4 regions of the Pseudomonas sp. B33.4 genome follow, and region 1 is predicted to be linked to each of the others. Evidence: predicted binding sites of a transcription regulator. Region 1 holds the regulator's gene; each other region holds the start of a gene.
The links. Region 1 encodes sigma-54, which starts transcription at its own class of promoters, with help from an activator protein. Its sites were predicted from a motif close to ANTGGCATNNANNTTGCTNT; they were not measured.

Region 1 (3,209 bases):
GTGACCATCACTCGTACCCCGGCCGGCGATATCGACGTGGTGACTTCGGTAGGCAACCTTGCCTACTTCGAACAACTGCAGACCGCTGGCGACACCAAGCCGGTTCAGGGCTGGGGCGTGACGATCCAGTACCACGCCGCGCAAAACCGCGTCGTACTGATCGACAAGGCCAAGGTGGTCGACAAGGACAACAACACGACTCAGGGCGAGAAAATCGTCTATGACACCGTGAAGAAACTGGCCAGCGCCGGTCGCGCTACCGGCAGCAAGGTCACCGAGGCGCGTCCACGCATCGACATGGTGATCCAGCCGAAGAAGAAAACCGACGAGAAAACCCAGTAATGGCAACTCTGAAAGCTCAGCACCTGGCCAAGGCCTATAAAAGCCGCCAGGTCGTGCGTGACGTCAGCCTGTCGATCGACAGCGGCCAGATCGTCGGCCTGCTCGGCCCGAACGGTGCCGGCAAGACCACGTGCTTCTACATGATCGTCGGCCTGGTACAGGCCGATCAGGGCCGCGTGCTGATCGACGATCTGGACGTCAGCCATCAGCCAATGCACGGTCGCGCCAAGGCCGGTATCGGCTATCTGCCGCAAGAAGCGTCGATCTTCCGCAAACTGTCGGTGGCCGATAACATCATGGCCATCCTCGAGACCCGTCAGGAACTCGACAAGGCCGGCCGTCGCAAGGAGCTGGAAAGCCTGCTGCAGGAATTCCACATCAGCCACATCCGCGACAACCTCGGCATGAGCCTTTCCGGCGGTGAACGCCGCCGGGTGGAAATCGCTCGCGCACTGGCGACCGCACCGAAATTCATCCTGCTCGACGAACCGTTCGCCGGTGTCGACCCGATTTCGGTCGGCGACATCAAGCAGATTATCCACCACCTCAAGGCCAAGGGTATCGGTGTGCTGATCACCGACCACAACGTCCGTGAGACGCTGGACATCTGCGAAACCGCTTACATCGTCAACGATGGTCAACTGATCGCCGAAGGCGACGCAGAAACCATCCTGGCCAACGATCTGGTCAAGGAAGTGTATCTGGGCCACGAGTTCCGCCTGTAAGCGCAACAGTGCCCGGTGCGCCGCCGGGGCGCTGTATCGATTCAAGCAGGATTTAATACGCTTTAATTGTTACAGCGCTCTAGGCAAACACTTCAGTTTCAGGCATATAATTTGCTTAAGTTTGGCGCTTCGGCGCCCTGTAGTGGATGGCGCATAGCGCCGGCGAATAAGGTGTTAAGCCCCTGCCATGAAACCATCGCTAGTCTTGAGAATGGGCCAGCAGCTGACGATGACACCGCAGCTGCAACAGGCCATCCGCCTGCTCCAATTGTCGACCCTGGATCTGCAACAGGAAATCCAGGAGGCGCTGGAATCCAATCCGATGCTCGAACGCCAGGAAGAAGGCGAAGACTTCGACAATTCCGACCCTATGGCCGACAACGCCGAACAGAAGCCCAACACCGAGATCCAGGAACCTTCCTATCAGGAAACCGCCCCGACGGTCGACAACCTCGAGGACGGCGAATGGAACGAGCGCATCCCCAACGAACTTCCGGTCGACACCGCCTGGGAAGACGTCTACCAGACCAGCGCCAGCAGCCTGCCCAGCAACGATGATGACGAGTGGGACTTCACCACCCGCACCTCTGCCGGCGAGAGCCTGCAAAGCCATTTGCTGTGGCAACTGAATCTCGCACCGATGTCCGACACCGATCGCCTGATCGCCGTGACCCTGATCGATTGCATCAACAATCAGGGCTACCTCGACGAAACCCTCGAAGAAATTCTTGAGGCGTTCGACCCGGAACTGGACATCGAACTGGACGAAATCGAAGCCGTCCTGCACCGCATTCAACAGTTCGAACCAGCCGGCATCGGTGCGCGCAACCTCGGCGAATGCCTGTTGCTGCAATTGCGCCAGCTATCGGCCAAGACACCTTGGCTGGCTGAAGCGAAACGTCTGGTTACCGACTACATCGACCTGCTGGGCAGCCGCGACTACAGCCAGTTGATGCGCCGCATGAAGCTCAAGGAAGATGAACTGCGTCAGGTCATCGAACTGGTGCAGAGCCTTAATCCGCGTCCAGGTTCGCAGATCGAATCCACCGAAGCCGAATACGTTGTGCCAGACGTCATTGTGCGCAAGGACAATGAGCGCTGGCTGGTCGAGTTGAACCAGGAATCGGTGCCACGCCTGCGCGTCAACGCCCAGTACGCGGGTTTCGTCCGTCGCGCCGACACCAGCGCCGACAACACCTTCATGCGTAACCAGTTGCAGGAAGCCCGCTGGTTCATCAAGAGCCTGCAGAGCCGCAACGAAACCCTGATGAAAGTTGCCACCCAGATCGTCGAGCATCAGCGCGGTTTTCTGGAATACGGCGACGAAGCCATGAAGCCGCTGGTCCTGCACGACATCGCCGAAGCGGTCGGCATGCACGAGTCGACGATTTCGCGGGTGACCACGCAGAAATTCATGCATACCCCGCGCGGTATTTATGAGCTGAAATACTTTTTCTCCAGCCACGTCAGCACCTCCGAAGGCGGCGAATGCTCGTCCACGGCGATCCGCGCGATCATCAAAAAACTGGTTGCCGCGGAAAATCAGAAAAAGCCGTTGAGTGACAGCAAGATCGCTGGTTTACTGGAGGCACAAGGCATTCAGGTGGCTCGCCGCACCGTCGCCAAGTACCGCGAATCCCTCGGGATCGCGCCTTCGAGCGAACGCAAGCGGTTGATGTAAGCCACGTTACAGCGTTCCAGTGGCAGGCTATCCAGCCTGCCGCTTTATGCACTGGCAACGAAGGAGAAGCTGTATGCAAGTCAACATCAGTGGACACCAACTGGAAGTGACCCAACCTCTGCGTTCCTATATCGAGGAAAAACTCCAACGACTGGAGCGACATTTCGACAAGATCACCAACGTGCAGGTCACGATGTGCGTCGAAAAGCTGAAGCAGAAAATCGAAGCCACCTTGCATATACCCGGCAGCGAAGTGGTCGCCAACGCGGAACATACCGATATGTACGCGGCGATCGACGCCTTGACCGACAAGCTGGATAAACAACTCAAAAAGCATAAGGAAAAGACCCAGAGCCTGCTCCAGGGCGCGACCGGTCGATAACCCCCCACCCCATGATCCGACTTGAAAGTATCCTGACCCCCGGCCGTTCTCTCGTGAACGTGCCGGGCGGCAGTAAAAA
Region 2 (3,209 bases), 2.0 Mb from region 1:
CCGGTGACCAGAATCATGCCCTGTGGCTGCTTGAGAGCGGCCATGTACAGATCCTTTTGCTCGGGCTCATAGCCGAGGGCGTCGATGCCGATCTGTGCGCTGGACGGGTCGAGAATCCGGATCACCACTTTTTCGCCCCACAGGGTCGGCAGCGTGTTGACCCGAAAATCGATCGACTTGCTCTTCGACAGGCGCATTTTGATCCGCCCGTCCTGCGGCTTGCGCCGTTCGGAGATATCGAGGCTGGCCATGACTTTCAGGCGTGCGGCGATGCGCCCGGCCAGTTGAATCGGTGGCTTGGCCACTTCGCGCAGAATGCCGTCGGTGCGCACCCGTACCCGGTAGTTCTTCTCGTAGGGTTCGAAGTGCAAGTCGGAAGAGCCACTCTTGATCGCATCCAGCAACATCTTGTGAACGAAACGCACCACCGGCGCATCGTCGGCGTCGAGTCCGCCGATAGCGTCTTGCTTGTTGTCGTCGATGGACTCGACATCGACCCCGTCGAGATCGACATCGGCCATGTCCTCCAGGCCACTGGTGTGGGTGTCGAAGAACTTCTCGATGGCATCGGTGAGCTTGTCGTCCTCGACCAGGATGGCTTCGGTGCTCAGTCCGGTGCTGAACTGAATGTCGTTGATCGCTTGATGATTGCTCGGATCGGAAATCCCCACGAACAGCTTGTTGCCTCGCCGCCACAAGGGCAGGGCGTGATGCTGGCGGACCAGTTTTTCGCTGACCAGGCCTTTGGGCTGGGTTTCCTTGTCGAGGCAATTGAGATCAAGCAAGGCCATGCCGAAATGCTCGGAGGCGATTTCGGCGACCTGTGAGCTCTTGACCAGTTTGTTCTGCACCAGATAGCTGACCAGCGACAAGCGATTACGCTGGGCCTGTTGCGAGGCTTGCTGGGCGCTTTTTTCCGTGAGCAGTTCGGCCTGCACCAATTGCTTGGCCAGACCGCTCAAAGCGATGTCATTCATGGGGATTCCGCGTGCTTGCAGTTCATGACTTATAGCCTAGTCAAGTGACAGCGCCAAACACGGCCGTTGCAGGTGACAAAAAGTGTCAGATAGTGCGGCTGCGGGTTGTAGGAAATGGCGTTGTAGAGGGCGCGCGCCCAACGGGCGGGGCTTGGAGGCGTTGGCATGGCCTATGCTGCGTCTCTTGCAGATCATGAGATTTCGACTCATGCATGGAGCGTGTCTATGAAAAAACAACAAGGTTTTACTCTGATCGAGCTGTTGATCGTGGTGGCGATCATCGGGATTCTGGCGACCATCGCCCTGCCGCAGTATTCCAAGTATCAGGCTCGGTCGAAGGTGACGGCTGGGCTGGCGGAAATCAGCGCGATGAAGGTGCCGTTCGAGGACACCATCAACCAAGGGACCGCTCCGGATATAACCACTGTAAATGGCGGTACAACCACCACCTCCAACTGTACGGTGGCGGTTACAGGCACAGCGGCGACGGGTGCGGGCAGCATCAGTTGCACGTTGCTCAACGCTCCGGGACCGGTACTGGGCAAAACCATCACGCTCACTCGTTCGGGCGCTGCTACCGGCAATACCTCTGGCTTGTGGACCTGTGGCACTACTGTTAACGCGGATTATTCGCCAAAAGGCTGTACCGCCAGCGGTACGTGATTGCTAGCGTGTGACAACCGAATGCCCTGCCACGCAGGGCATTTTTCGTTACTCGGTGAAAATAAAAGTATCAATAATTTCAGCAGCTTATGAACTTTTCAAAAAGCCGCAACTTGCATGTGAAAATTGCACAAGTCATGCATTTTGCATGAAACCGAAAATCGGCGATTTAAATAAGTCATTGTTTTTTAAGGAAATTAATAAGTCTGAAAAGTTGGCACAGCGTTCGCAACTACCTTGGTAACCCTGCTGACAAGACAACCAGCAGACTTTCCAGAAAAACAGGAGTTACTCGTATGAAGAAGTTCGCTATCACTGCCGCTGCTGCTACCGCGCTGACCCTGACCATGACCGGCGCTTTTGCACAAACCACCCAGGCTACCCAGGCTCCAATGACTCTGGCTGCCGGTGAAGTCACCAAGGCGAAAGAAGCTACTTCCGACACCTGGATCACCACTAAAGTAAAAAGTGATCTGGTCACCGAAAAAGGCATTCCAGGTACCGACATCAAAGTAGAAACCAACAAAGGTGTGGTTTCCCTGTCCTCCACTGTTGCGGTGACAGACGCTCAGAAAGCGACTGCTGTCGCAATCACCAAGAAAATCAAAGGCGTCAAAGCGGTCTCCGCTGACGGCCTGAAAGCCGAGTAAGGCATGACTTCTCGCCTGGACCGGGAGAAGGCGCGACAGACGGGCCGAGCAATACGTCTGCCGCAACTTTAGAGTTCATGCGAACGGTCACACGGATGTGACCATTGCAGGCCCCGCCACTTGTGTCGGGGCCTGTTCTATTTCAGGAGCACTACAAAACAATTGTGGGAGCGAGCCTGCTCGCGAATGCGGTCTGTCAGCCGACGAAGATTTTGACTGACACGACGCATTCGCGAGCAGGCTCGCTCCCACAGGGCTTTGGTGTTGGTTTAGTTACCGCGCTTGCTGGTGATCTGGCGCAGGCGATTGCCTTCGAAGCGCAGGTATTGGTACATGCCGTTACTCGGGCCGTAGGTCCATTCCTCGACCTGAAACTCTTCGCGACGATTGGCGCTGCGCTTGTAGCCGAGCACATCACGGCTGACCGGTTCCCCGCATTTTTGCAGGACTTCGCTGGAGCGGTCGCCAAGGCTGATCAGCTGGCTGCCGCAGCGCAGGGTATCGGACGCCGAGGCGTGACTGGCCGCGAACGTCATTGCGAGCAAGGCCAGCCACTGCAGTTTCATTACTCGGCATCCAGATGCATTTGCGTGACCACACGGCCATCGCTCTCGGCTTCACCGAGATTGGCGTCGATGAAGTACACGCGGTCGTCCGCCAGTTGGCCTTTATCGACCAGATAATCCTTGATGCTGCTGGCACGGTCCTGACCCAACTGACGCAGCAACACATCGCTGCCACTCCAGAACTGGATTACGCCCTCGCGCATCTTCGTCGTACGTTCTTCCTTGCCCAGATCTTTCCATTCTGCAGGTGGCTGGGTTTTCAAACGGGTACGGTAGATGCCTTCGAGCAGTGGACCTTTTTCGCTGTCCGGCACTTGAATCAGGGACGCCTGAGCCGGCACCTTGTCGCCGCG
Region 3 (3,209 bases), 640 kb from region 1:
CGTCATCATCCAATGATCCACCGCTATCGCGAGCAGGCTCACTCCTACAGGGATTTGCGTCGAGCTGTAAATTGCGGGCAATAAAAAAGGCCTCCCGAAGGAGGCCTCTTTTTGTCACGCCGAGAAACGCGGCGCTACCGGATCAGCAGCTGTAGTACAGCTCATATTCCAGTGGGTGTACGAAGGTGCGAACCTTGATTTCTTCTTCCGATTTCAGCGCAATGTAAGCGTCGATGAAGTCGTCGGAGAACACGCCGCCCTTGGTCAGGAACGCGCGGCCCTTGTCCAGCTCTTCCAGGGCTTCTTTCAGGCTGCCGCAAACTTGTGGGATCTCTTTCGCCTCTTCAGGCGGCAGGTCGTACAGGTTTTTGTCGGCAGCGTCGCCTGGGTGGATCTTGTTCTGGATACCGTCCAGACCGGCCATCAGCAGAGCTGCGAAGGCCAGGTAAGGGTTGGCAGCCGGATCCGGGAAGCGTGCTTCGATACGACGGGCTTTCGGGCTCGACACGTAAGGAATACGGATCGAAGCGGAGCGGTTGCGAGCCGAGTAGGCCAGCATTACCGGAGCTTCGAAGCCTGGTACCAGACGCTTGTAGGAGTTGGTCGCCGGGTTGGTGAAGCCGTTCAGGGCCTTACCGTGTTTGATGATGCCGCCGATGAAGTACAGAGCGGTATCGGACAGGCCGGCATAGCCTTCACCTGCGAAGGTGTTCTTGCCGTCTTTCCAGATCGACATGTGTACGTGCATGCCCGAACCGTTGTCGCCGTACAGTGGCTTCGGCATGAAGGTCGCGGTGCGGCCGTATGCATCAGCAACGTTGTGCACAACGTACTTCAGGGTTTGGGTTTCGTCGGCTTTCTTCACCAGGGTGTTGAACTTGACGCCGATTTCGTTCTGCCCGGCAGTCGCCACTTCGTGGTGGTGAACTTCAACGGTCAGGCCCATTTCTTCCAGTGCGTTGCACATGGAGGTACGGATTTCGTGGTCGTGGTCGAACGGTGGAACCGGGAAGTAGCCGCCTTTGACGCCTGGACGGTGACCCTTGTTGCCGCCTTCGATGTCCTGGTCGGACATCCACGAACCTTGCTCGGAGTAGATCTTGAACATCGAGCCGGAGATGTCCGACTTGAATTTCACCGAGTCAAAGATGAAGAATTCTGGCTCTGGACCAGCGAACACGGTGTCACCGATACCGGTGGCTTTCAGGTGTTCTTCGGCACGCTTGGCGATCGCACGTGGGTCGCGGTCGTAGCCTTGCATGCTCGAAGGTTCGATGATGTCGCACACCAGGATCAGGGTGGCGTCTTCGGTGAACGGGTCGAGAACGGCCGTTTCGTCAACCGGCATCAGGATCATGTCGGAGGCTTCGATGCCTTTCCAGCCAGCAATGGAGGAACCGTCGAACATCTTGCCGACTTCGAAGAAGTCTTCATCCAGCGCATCGCGAGCCGGCATGGTCACGTGGTGCTGAGTGCCTTTGGTGTCCGTGAAGCGCAGATCAATCCACTTGACGTCATGATCTTTGATGAGTTGAACCGTCTTCGACATATGTCCTCCGGGTGGCTTCGGGCTTGGTAGTGGATGCCCTTGAATTTGGGTGATGCCGGCGCGAATACTCTGCCAAGGCAACCTGCCTCACAAGGGAGCAAATTGCATGCCAGTGCCCCAGCATGGGTTTTTTGCCCCAAATTCACGCTTATAAAGGCTTCAAACGCCTGAACGCTGGAAATCTCGCCCTCTAATGTAGCGTCTTGATTCGAAAATGACCTGTTTTGGTGCATGCAAAACCTTCTGCACATTAACTGGTTAAACCTTGAGCAATTTCCGCTATAATCCGCGCCCCCCTTTTTCGGCTGGCCGTTCGCGCGCTGTTTTCATGAAACTAATCGTAAAAGTCTTCCCCGAGATCACCATCAAAAGCCGACCTGTCCGGACGAAATTCATCCGCCAGCTGGCCAAGAACATCCGCACCGTGCTCCGCGACCTGGACCCGGCCGTGGTGGTGAACGGTGTGTGGGACAATCTCGAGCTGGAAACCCGCGTTACCGACGCCAAAGCCTTGAAAGAGATGGGTGAGCGCCTGACCTGCATGCCGGGCATCGCGCACTTTCTGCAGATCGACGAGTACCCGCTGGGCGACTTCGACGACATCACCGAGAAGTGCAAAGAGCACTACGGCGCTGCGCTGGCCGGGAAGATTTTCTCGGTGCGCTGCAAGCGTGCCGGCAAGCACGCCTTCAGCTCGATGGACGTCGAAAAATACGTCGGCAGCAAGCTGCGCCGTGAGTGCGGTGCCGCCGGTATCGACCTGAAAGCGCCGGAAATCGAAGTCCGTATCGAAGTTCGCGACAAACGGTTGTTTGTGATCCACAGCCAGCACAACGGCATCGGCGGTTACCCGCTGGGTGCGTTGGAGCAGACGCTGGTATTGATGTCCGGTGGCTTTGACTCGACGGTTGCGGCCTACCAGATCATTCGTCGCGGCCTGATGACGCACTTCTGCTTCTTCAATCTGGGCGGTCGTGCCCATGAATTGGGCGTGATGGAAGTCGCGCATTTCATCTGGAAGAAGTACGGCAGCTCGCAACGCGTGCTATTTGTCAGTGTTCCGTTCGAAGAAGTGTTGGGCGAAATTCTCGGCAAAGTCGATAACAGTCATATGGGCGTCGTATTGAAGCGTATGATGTTGCGCGCGGCGTCGAACATCGCCGACCGCCTGCACATCGAAGCGCTGGTTACCGGCGAGGCGATCTCCCAGGTGTCGAGCCAGACACTGCCGAACCTGTCGGTGATCGACTGCGTGACCGACAAACTGGTCCTGCGTCCGCTGATCGTGGCGCACAAGCAGGACATCATCGACACCGCCAACGAGATCGGCACCGCCGATTTCGCCCGGCACATGCCGGAGTATTGCGGGGTCATTTCGGTCAATCCGAAGACCGCCGCCAAACGTGGTCGGGTTGAGCACGAAGAGAAAGAATTCGACATGGCGGTGCTCGAGCGTGCGCTCGAAAACGCCAAACTGGTGCCGATCGATCGCGTGATCGACGAATTGGGCCAGGACGTACAGATTGAAGAAGTCAGCGAAGCACTGGCCGGCCAGATCGTGATCGACATCCGTCACCCGGATGCCGCCGAGGATGAGCCGCTGGAACTCGCTGGCGTAGAAGTACAGACGATGCCGTTCTACGCAGTGAACGCTCGTTTC
Region 4 (3,209 bases), 960 kb from region 1:
CGAAAGGCATCGTTGCGCATGATCGTGCCGTAGGACGCACCACGGAACAGGTGCGAACGTTCCTTGATCCACTCGCAGAAACGGCTCATGCCGTAGCGGCTGAGGCCCTGTTCGGCGATCCCGCGAATCTCCAGCCACGTCGAATTGATGTTTTCCCACATGTCCGCCGTGATGCGCCCGCGCACAGCGTGTGCACTGGCTCGCGCCGCGCCGAGGCAGCTGTAGATGCTCGCCGGGTTGGCCGCATCAAGGGCGAAAAAATGCAGCAGGCGCTCGGCATGCAGTGCGCCGTGACGTTCCAGATAATCGTCGAGGGTGCCGGTGATCAGCAGCGGCATGGCCAGCTCGTGCAAACCATCGCCGCGACCGTCCTGCGGCATCAGCGACAGCGAATAACTGATGTCGAGCATCCGCGCGAGGTTTTCCGCCCGCTCCAGGTAACGCGACATCCAATACAGATCCGAGGCAGTTCTACTTAACATGGCAAGCTTCCTTCAATCCTCGACCACCCAGGTGTCCTTGGTCCCACCGCCCTGTGATGAGTTCACCACCAGAGAGCCTTCACGCAGCGCCACACGGGTCAAACCGCCAGGCACCACACGGGTTTCGCGACCGGACAAGACAAACGGACGCAAGTCGATATGGCGCGGCGCGATGCCGTTTTCGACAAAGGTCGGACAGGTCGACAGCGACAGCGTCGGCTGTGCGATGTACGCGTGGGGCTTGGCCTTGATCCGCTCGCGGAACGCGTCGATTTCCGCCGTCGTCGACGCCGGACCCACCAGCATTCCGTACCCGCCGGAGCCTTGGGTTTCCTTGACCACCAGATCTGGAAGATTGGCCAGCACATGGGAAAGTTCAGACGGATTGCGGCACTGCCAGGTCGGCACGTTCTTCAGGATCGGTTCTTCGTCGAGATAAAAACGGATCATGTCAGTGACAAACGGATACACCGATTTGTCGTCCGCTACGCCGGTACCGATGGCGTTGGCCAGCACCACATTGCCCGAGCGATAGGACGACAGCAGCCCCGGCACGCCGAGCATCGAGTCCGGGTTGAACGCCAACGGATCGAGGAATGCATCGTCGAGGCGGCGGTAAATCACGTCCACCGCTTTCGGGCCGTCGGTGGTGCGCATGAAGACTTTGTCGTCACGCACGAACAGATCCGCGCCTTCGACCAGTTCCACGCCCATTTCCCGCGCGAGAAACGCGTGCTCGAAGAACGCACTGTTGAAGCGCCCCGGCGTCAGCACCACCACGCTTGGGTCATCTATCGGACTTGAGCTTTTCAGGGTATCGAGCAACAGGTTCGGGTAGTGATCGATCGGGGCGATACGTTGCGCGGCAAACAGCTCCGGAAACAGGCGCATCATCATTTTGCGGTCTTCGAGCATGTAGCTCACGCCGCTCGGTGTACGCAGGTTGTCTTCGAGTACGTAATAAGTGCCGTCGCCATCACGCACCAGATCGACGCCGGAAATATGCGAATAGATATCGCGGTGCAGATCCAGCCCCTGCATCGCCAACTGATATTGCTCGTTGGCCAGCACCTGTTCGGCGGGAATGATCCCGGCCTTGATGATGCGCTGCTCGTGATAGAGGTCGGCGAGGAACATGTTCAGCGCCTTGACCCGCTGGATGCAGCCGCGCTCGACGATCCGCCATTCACTGGCGGGGATGCTGCGCGGAATGGTGTCGAAAGGAATCAGCCGCTCTGTGCCCTGCTCGTCCCCATAGAGCGTGAAAGTAATCCCGGCGCGATGGAACAGCAGATCGGCCTCGCGTCGCCGTTGGGCCAACAGCTCGTCAGGCGTGTCGGCCAGCCATCGGGCGAACTCCCGGTAATGCGGACGAACCTGGCCGCCGGCATCGTACATCTCATCAAAATAGGTGCGGATCATGCCGTACTCCTTGTCACCCGGACCTACAGGCCTTCGCAAGGCCCGTGCCATCGGCATAAACGCTTTGATTTCAATCGGTTGGATATTCACGCCACAGGCGCCGCACCATTCCTGTGCGGCAAATGCCCCAACCGGATTGCCCCCGCTTCATTGCGACGCACTGCATCGCCTATCACCAGCATAGTCAGAGTTGATTTCACTGCCCGGCGCTGCCTGCGGATAATCCGCGCATTCGCTGCAAAACTTCACCGCGGACAGCGCCGCGAAGTCGCCAGCTCAACTGACCTGGACTGCTCCCGCAGCCCGCCCCGCTGTAACCCTGACCGGTTTCCTCTCCTTATCGGTCTTCCCTTTTAGCCACCCTCTCCGGTGGCTTTTTTTTGCCCTGGATTCTTGTTTCAGGGTTTTGCCGCAGCGTTTATGGACACCAGAAACGACAACGGCCAACCCGAAGGTCAGCCGTTGCTCGATTGTCGCTGCAAGAGATCAATTCAAACGGTGGCGGTTGCGCACCTCCTGTTTCACACCCCAGCCTTCGATAATGCCGCCCAGCGGTTCGACCACGGCAGAGAAACCCTGCTCAAAGTCGCCGATATCGTCATACGTCGCATACATCACCTTGCTCAATTCCAGCGCCCACGCACCGTCATCACGCACGCTGACCTGGGCATTGATGGATTCACCGCGAAATTTGCCTGCCGCCCTGCGCGCCCGCTCCTCGTCCGGGAAAATGGCGTAGAACTCGATGGGATGGAATCGGGAAAAATCGAAACCGCCTTCTTTCATGCGGCGCAGAACATTGCTGCTGATGTCTTCTTGATAGGCTGTGCTCATGAATCGTCCCCCTCGCATAGATGGATAGACTTTCCGTATTCCCGCCCCGGGCCTCTGGCCTAAGTACTACGGCAACGTGGTTGCACGCGGGAAACAAGCATGTAGCTGACAAGACCAGACCTTAGCGATCCGTTCGCTGATCTCGCTTGCAGAGTAGCCCCAAGTTAGAGCTGCTGCCAAGGCCTGGTGTTAAAGGTGACAGGAAGAATGTCAGATGGGAGTGATGCTGCGGATTTCAATGCTGTTCTGGGTTTTCAGGCTTTTCACGCCCGCATCGGCGGTGCGCCCTTCCAGATCGTTCAGGTCCAGTTCGGCGGCGACGGGCAGAAGCCGAGCCTTGATCAATCGAGCGGCCTCATCGTCGCTGGGGCATTCCGCGCGCTCGAACACCTCATCGACAATTTCACCATGATCGTCCACGAAAGTGACTTTCCACTTTTGCATCGGTGCCTCCTCGATCAAACCCGCAAA

Region 2: U6037_RS24690 (pilin) is a predicted target of sigma-54. The motif match lies at 1,137-1,156, and genes of this name have one in related genera.
Region 3: glnA (type I glutamate--ammonia ligase) is a predicted target of sigma-54. The motif match lies at 1,644-1,663, and genes of this name have one in related genera.
Region 4: U6037_RS08820 (circularly permuted type 2 ATP-grasp protein) is a predicted target of sigma-54. The motif match lies at 1,937-1,956, and genes of this name have one in related genera.

What each region holds. Positions count from the first base shown of each region.
Region 1 is NZ_CP140706.1:1,005,327-1,008,535, reverse strand. Features, by position in the region: gene lptA (lipopolysaccharide transport periplasmic protein LptA) at 1-342, shown strand, start outside; gene lptB (LPS export ABC transporter ATP-binding protein) at 342-1,067, shown strand; gene U6037_RS04290 (RNA polymerase factor sigma-54) at 1,255-2,748, shown strand; gene hpf (ribosome hibernation-promoting factor, HPF/YfiA family) at 2,822-3,130, shown strand; gene ptsN (PTS IIA-like nitrogen regulatory protein PtsN) at 3,142-3,209, shown strand, end outside.
Region 2 is NZ_CP140706.1:5,593,888-5,597,096, reverse strand. Features, by position in the region: gene pilB (type IV-A pilus assembly ATPase PilB) at 1-977, opposite strand, end outside; gene U6037_RS24690 (pilin) at 1,203-1,640, shown strand; gene U6037_RS24685 (BON domain-containing protein) at 1,937-2,290, shown strand; gene U6037_RS24675 (DUF2845 domain-containing protein) at 2,560-2,856, opposite strand; gene U6037_RS24670 (DUF748 domain-containing protein) at 2,856-3,209, opposite strand, start outside.
Region 3 is NZ_CP140706.1:368,398-371,606, forward strand. Features, by position in the region: gene glnA (type I glutamate--ammonia ligase) at 143-1,549, opposite strand; gene thiI (tRNA uracil 4-sulfurtransferase ThiI) at 1,878-3,209, shown strand, end outside.
Region 4 is NZ_CP140706.1:1,967,222-1,970,430, reverse strand. Features, by position in the region: gene U6037_RS08825 (alpha-E domain-containing protein) at 1-482, opposite strand, end outside; gene U6037_RS08820 (circularly permuted type 2 ATP-grasp protein) at 495-1,904, opposite strand; gene U6037_RS08815 (ribonuclease E inhibitor RraB) at 2,391-2,738, opposite strand; gene U6037_RS08810 (hypothetical protein) at 2,949-3,182, opposite strand.